DNA from 3 places in the Bacillus cereus group sp. Bce041 genome. Region 1 is predicted to be linked to each of the others. Evidence: riboswitches for the same ligand, from Rfam matches in the RefSeq annotation. Region 1 holds a riboswitch; each other region holds the start of a gene.

Region 1 (2,279 bases):
ATTTAGTAGTAACACTCGGCCTTTTATGTATAGGTCTGTTCTTGATGGAAGTGACAACGAAAGTAAAGGAATTTAAGTTAATGGCTCAAGGAAATAAGGCGGTAAGCTATGTGCTTGGAGGACGATTACTTGGGTTAGCTGTTGTTTTATATTCGACAGCAGCTAATTCAATTTCACTTCTTGATATGATTTCGTGGGGAGCAGTTGGGATTTTGGCTCAAATTATCGTCTTTTATTTAGCTGAGTGGCTTACACCACGCTTTAATATAAACAAAAGTCTCGAAGAAGATAATCAAGCAGTCGGTCTTTTTCTTATGTTTTTATCAATTTCAATTGGGATTGTAATTGCTGGTTGTATAACTTATTAAAAACTTTACGTTTAAACGTAAAGTTTTTTATTTTATCCCGTAAAAGCCCGATTGGTGAGGGCTAATAATCAGTGGGGGATGAACAAAACCTCCACTGATTAAAGTTACACTTTATATATGTTAGTTTGCCATACCTTTTGAAAAAATTGTAGGCTACGGTTGACATCTATTTTAAATAAGAGTAACATTTTCAATGTAATGAAAATAAGTCTCTGTTAGGTGAGGCTCCTGTATAGAGAAATGCTACTGCCCAAAAATGTCGAGAGACGCCAATGGGTCAACAGGAATGATCGAATTAAGGTTTTTCTTAACGTAGCTGGTAATGTACCTATGCTATACAGTGCTAAAACTCGGTGAGGGAGAGGTCCGTAGATTTCTAATTATATTAGAAATCGTTTATTTGTGTATGTAATGGCCGCTACTCTCTTAAGGGTAGGGGTCTTTTTTGTTACCAAGCTATGAGTAATTTCATAGTATAAACTATAAAATTAAACGAGGAGGTGAGGAGCATGTCAAATTCTGACTCGGTTCCGTTACCCATATACTTCAAATCAAAAATATATGATGTAGGCAGGAAACGATTTGTTCCTCCCTCTATATTTATCACAATATAGCGTTTATAAAGCGCGAGACACTTTCACAGTAAAGTGGATAAATTGAGAAACAAAGCGTTTCTTCCTATGTTGTAAAGGAGGAGACGATAATATGTTATATGCAAACAAAACTGTGGGTAACACGTCATATAAACTAAGTAAAAAATCAATAAAAGAACAAACAATGCTCCAAAAAAATAAAGATTTATTAATTGAAATTGCAACAAGAGATGTAAAATCTGTATTTGCATATTTTAAAACAACAAGAGATGGACTATCAATGAAAGAGGCACAAAAACGTATTCAAATATATGGCCGAAATGAACTAACTTCAAAAAGAGCACTTCTTGCAGAAGTAATGATGAAGCTAGGTGGCATGATTCCAGGTTTTTCAAAACAACGTGTGTGTGATGAATTACAACGTGAAACGATTACTGTATCTAGAGTAGAATGTTCTAGTAGTACAGGGCTAAATAGTGAACTGAAAATGATGGAGATACCTGTGCAAGAACTTGTACCTGGAGATATGATTTTTCTTTCGGCTGGAGATGCTGTGCCAGCTGATGTACGTATTATTTATGCAGATGATTTATTAGTGAATGAGTCTGTGTTAACGGGAAACGAAGCGAATATAGAGAAGTTTGAGAGCTGCTATCACCTTGAACGTAAACGGTTTATTCCATTAAAACGGATGAAAGATTATAATCCACTTGAGCTTGAAAATGTATGTTTTAAAGGTTCGCATATTGTTAGTGGAAATGCAAAAGCTATCGTTGTTTCTACTGGAAAAAATACGTATTCAGGCATCTTGCATACTTGTTGTAGTAGAACGTCTTAATGTGTTAATGATGCTAAATATACAAAAACAATGTATAATAGACAAAGTTGAGCAAAAACGTAGAATGGTAATCTATTTATATAACCTTACGTGATAACGTAAGGTTATTATTTTTTTAATAGGAGAGGAATTATGAAAAAAGTATTATTAGTTGATGGTATGGCACTATTATTTCGTGCTTTTTACGCAACAAGTGTCTACGGACAATTTATGAAACGACAAGATGGAACCCCTACGAACGGGATTCATGGTTATATGAAACACTTATTAACAGCTACGCAAGCGATCGAACCAACACATATCGTTACATGCTGGGATATGGGAAGTACGACATTTAGAACAGAATCGTTCTCGAATTATAAAGCAAATCGTGCAGCGCCACCAGAAGAATTAATTCCTCAATTTGATTTAGTGCAAGAAATGACTGCAAAATTATCCATTCCAGTTATCGGTATGAAAGGCTACGAAGCCGATGATTGT
Region 2 (2,279 bases), on a different contig from region 1:
CCCTTGGGATCTAAGTGACGAACAAGGACAACTTTATCTTCTGTTAAAGTTCCTGTTTTATCTGTACAAAGAATGTTCATAGCACCTAAGTTTTGAATAGAATTTAGCTGTTTTACAATTACTTTTTGTTTAGACATTTTAACGGCACCTTTAGCTAAATTAGCAGTTACAATCATTGGTAACATTTCAGGTGTAAGGCCAACAGCGACGGCAATAGCGAAGAAGAAAGCTTCTTGCCAATCACCTTTTGTGAATCCATTAATGAGAAGGACAATAGGTGCCATAATAAGCATGAATGTAATTAAGAGCCAGCTTACTTTGTTTACACCTTTATCAAAGCTTGTTTCTACACGCTTTCCAATTACCTTATTGGCTAAAGAGCCGAAATACGTATCGGTACTTGTTGAGATGACAACAGCTTTTGCGCTACCACTTACAATATTTGTTCCCATGAAACAAAGGTTTTCCATATCGAGTGGATTGTAATTTTTTTTCATGTTTGTCGGTAAGATATGCTTATTTTCTGTATGGTAGCAGTGTTCGTATTTTTCTACAGGAAGTGCTTCCCCTGTTAAAGAAGATTGATTAACAAATAAATCTTTAGCGGATACAATACGCACATCAGCTGGAATGATATCACCGGCTGAAAGGGAAATGATATCGCCAGGTACAAGTTCCTCAATTGGAATTTCTGTTGTGTAATTTCGATTTAAATTCGTTACATTTTTTGTTTCATGTACAAATCCATTTATTCTAAATACGCTTGCAGTTGTTCGAACCATAGCTTTTAACTTATCGGCAGCTTTTTGAGAACGAAATTCTTGGGAAAACCGAATTGTTGCACTAAGTAGTACCATTGCAGATACGACAATTGTTCCTTGCATATCATCCGTGAAAAAGGAGAGTGCTCCAAGAGCTAATAAAACGAAAATAAATGGATTTTTAAATGCCAACAGAAATTGAATGTACCACGGCGCCATTTTATTATGAGCTATTTCGTTCGGACCATATAAAGAAAGTCTACGAGACGCTTCTTGTTTAGATAATCCATCTTGTGTTGTTTCTAAAAGTTTTAACGCAGAGCTTACATCTTGTGTTGCAACCGCCACTAATAATTCGTTATTTGTTTTCATGCTATCTTGCTCATAAGCATGCTTTGTTTCTTGTCTTTGTAAATTAAACATCGGTAGTTCCTCCTCTGTCATGAAGGAGGAAACAATCTGTTACCTAACTATTTGAAATGGTGAGGAACAGTTTCTTTCCTACCTACATGATGAAATATGAATGTAAAACGTATGGGTATCTGGGCCGAATCATCAATTGCCAACTGTTCCTCACCTCCGTACAATTTAGTAGTTTCTGAATATGCTATGTTTGTTTCATAGTAAGGTGCATATAGACGTAAAAAGACCTTTACTCAAAACGAGTAAAGGTCTGAATTCGCAGCTAAAAGAGTCCACAACAAAGACTGTTAGTAGACATAAATAAAAACAGTTTTTGTGTATGACAAAATACATGCACCTCTCCCTCGTTGAGTTTTAGCACTGTATAGCATAGGTACTGAAACCAGCTACATTAAAAAAGGCCTTCATTCCGACCTTTCCTGTTGACCCATTGGCGTCTCTCGACATTTTTGGGCAGCAGCGTTTCTCTATACAGGAGCCTCACCTAACAGAGACCATATTCAATTACATGTTGAATGTTAGCACTGTAAAATCGTAGTGTCAATATCTTTTTATCTGTGTTTTTAAAATATTAAATGGATTTATAATAGATATATGGGATGAAATGTATGATATTGATTATGAATAATATGGAAAATAAATATTTTTATAAAAGGGGAATTTGTAATGGTACCACAAAATTTTATTATAAATATTGAGAATCAAAAATAGAAAACAAATTGTTTCTTTTGCGCTACAAGCAAAAGAGTTATTCAATAAATCAAGTGAAAAGATAATTTTAGATGAGTTTGATCAAAGTATGTATACAGACTTTTGGACGGAATATAATCATTTGCTAAATAAGTATAAATAAAAAAGCACTGTAACCAGTGCTTTTTTATTATAGATTACGAGATTGTAGGGTTTTCAAAAATAACAATCTCTGAACTGTTTGTAGTTGAAACGCGTTGGGCGTAATATGTTAAAGCTGAAGAAATATATGCTGGTAACGTATCATTTGTATGTGATGTTGTATATTCATGGATTAATTCCTTTAAAGTTGTCCATTCTAATTGTGCTGGGTGATCAGACACGAAAGAACTTACCCAGCGATCA
Region 3 (2,279 bases), on a different contig from region 1:
AGCAATAGATAATCGAGTTTTAATATTTTTTTCATTTTAATATCCTCCTGATTTAAAACAATACATAATATTACATTTGCTAATGAATAGAATATTGTTCTCGTCAATTACTAAATATGACTTTTGTTTAGAAAGATTCTATCACTTACTCCCTGTTTTTTACGCAAAAATCCCCCTAGTATGTAACTAGAGGGATTCAAAATGGCATGACTAAATAAGGCTTTTCTCCCCCTAGTAGAGCTTTGGCACTATACAACGTAAAGTAATGAAAATTCATTACTTAGCTATCTTAAGAAGAGCCTTAATCCGACAATTCCTGTTCTACCCATTGGCGTCTTTCGACATTTTTGGGCAATAGCCTGTGTTTGCATAGGAGCCTCACCTAACAGGTTAAGCAACATAAATTTTATGTATTTGTTTCGTGTAGCAAGCATAAATATATTTTTTTTGCTTGTCAAGCAACCGTATTTCTAATTTTATCTGTTTTATTGCTTTATAGTCCTTTGAGAAATGATATGAGAAAATGTATGTAATCATTCTGTATAAGTACATATTTTTGACTTTAGTGTATAGTTTGATTAAGTAGTTTAACCATATAAATTTGATAAACCGTAAAGAAGATTTTAATCATAAAAGAAGATTTGTTAAGAATATTCTTTTGATATACAGAATGACTAATTATTCATCCTCTGTTATAAAGTTGGAATTTGATTGAAAACAATAAGTTTCATATGTTTCATAACGTTTCTTCGAATTAAATCTATTTAAATTCTATGTTTTTTAAGGAGAATTTTAAATTTATAATAAAATATAATTTCATTTTCTATAAAAGATTTTTTATGAATGGATTTGAAAGTCAGTTGACAAATATTAAATTCTGGTTTAAATTTTGAAGTAATTCAATAAACTTTGTTAGGTGAGGCTCCTGTATAGAGAAACGCTGCTGCCCAAAAATGTCGAGAGACGCCAATGGGTCAACAGGAACGGTCGGATTAAGGCCCTTCTTAATGTAGCTGGTTATAAAAACCTATGCTATACAGTGCTAAAACTCAACGAGGGAGTGGTATACGATTTGATAGAAAGGCACCTCTGAGATTTTGGCAGAGCTGTCTTAATAATCATTTATTTGTATTGTAAAAAACCTTTACTCCTTTTTGAGTAAAGGTTTTTCTGTTTAATGTTATTTGTTTTATCTTGTCTATATTCAAAAAGGAGGTAATTCTAAATAATGAATTGATTGCAATGTAACTATTATTGCTCTAATAAAAAATTTAAGACAGATAAAATAAAACAAAACCACTCATGAAACTCTAGAGTCTCCCTTAGCAATATGAGGAGGAGTTAACATGAAGAAATTATTAAATGAATTACTTGTAACCAAAAATAATTTGGATGCAGAGAAAATTTTACGTCATCCGTCGTATGATATTGCGCAAGAAGTAAAACAGTTTTCAATTGAAGATCAAATCATATTGCTAAATACGATTCCTGTATTAAAAAGCTCTAAAATTCTTCAATATATGAGTGCAGAAGAAAAATATAATATCTTAATTCACTTATCTGAAAACAAAGCTAAAAAGTTACTAAATTTACAACCGATTGATGAATTAGTAGATTTACTGCTAGCGGTTCATCCGGAAAAACAGGCTAAATTAATGGCGTATTTAGATAAAATCACAAAACATAACGTAAAAAAATTGATGATTTTCAAACCTGAAACGGCAGGAAGTCTTGTCACAAGTGATTTTGTTGCAGTTAGAGGAAATTGGTCAGTAAAAATGACATTGAAGTATATTAGGGAACATTCTGAAAATGTAGAATCAATATCTTATAGTTATGTTCTTGATAGTCATGGTTATCTTGAGGGGATCGTTTCCATACATGAGTTATTATTAGCAGCAGATGACGAGATATTATCTACTATCATGATTCAAGAGGTAATTTCAGTACAAGCTGAAGTTGACCAGCAAGAAGTTGTAAAAAAGCTTCTGAATTATAATTTAGCAGCAATACCTGTAATAACAGCAAATAATAAAATGATTGGTATTATAACATTTGATGACGTAATGAATGTTATGGAAGCAGAAGCTACAGAAGATATTCAAAAGTTAGGCGGAAGTGAACCATTGAATCAATCTTACTTTGAAGCTAGCACTTGGAGTATTTTCTTAAAACGTCTACCATGGTTATTACTTCTTTTTGTTGCTGAAGCATATACAGGGACAGTATTAAAGTATTTTGAAGACGAAATTGAAACTGTAGTTGCTCTTGCTTTCTTT

The links. A riboswitch is a leader RNA that binds a small molecule or an ion and turns the genes downstream of it on or off. The one in region 1 is predicted to bind magnesium.
Positions count from the first base shown of each region.
Region 2: linked by a shared signal. The riboswitch ahead of mgtA (magnesium-translocating P-type ATPase) and the one ahead of ACUN13_RS07550 (P-type ATPase) in region 1 are both predicted to bind magnesium.
Region 3: linked by a shared signal. The riboswitch ahead of mgtE (magnesium transporter) and the one ahead of ACUN13_RS07550 (P-type ATPase) in region 1 are both predicted to bind magnesium.

Region 1 covers NZ_JBQXON010000002.1:320,765-323,043, reverse strand. Annotated here, with positions in the region: gene ACUN13_RS07555 (DUF350 domain-containing protein) at 1-368, shown strand, start outside; M-box (ykoK) riboswitch at 573-738, shown strand; gene ACUN13_RS07550 (P-type ATPase) at 1,074-1,799, shown strand; gene ACUN13_RS07545 (5'-3' exonuclease) at 1,932-2,279, shown strand, end outside.
Region 2 covers NZ_JBQXON010000001.1:422,058-424,336, reverse strand. Annotated here, with positions in the region: gene mgtA (magnesium-translocating P-type ATPase) at 1-1,184, opposite strand, end outside; M-box (ykoK) riboswitch at 1,516-1,683, opposite strand; partial or broken gene ACUN13_RS02155 (DNA polymerase IV) at 1,894-2,037, shown strand; gene ACUN13_RS02150 (DUF3932 family protein) at 2,072-2,279, opposite strand, start outside.
Region 3 covers NZ_JBQXON010000016.1:69,394-71,672, reverse strand. Annotated here, with positions in the region: gene ACUN13_RS27890 (FtsW/RodA/SpoVE family cell cycle protein) at 1-35, opposite strand, end outside; M-box (ykoK) riboswitch at 221-397, opposite strand; M-box (ykoK) riboswitch at 902-1,067, shown strand; gene mgtE (magnesium transporter) at 1,347-2,279, shown strand, end outside.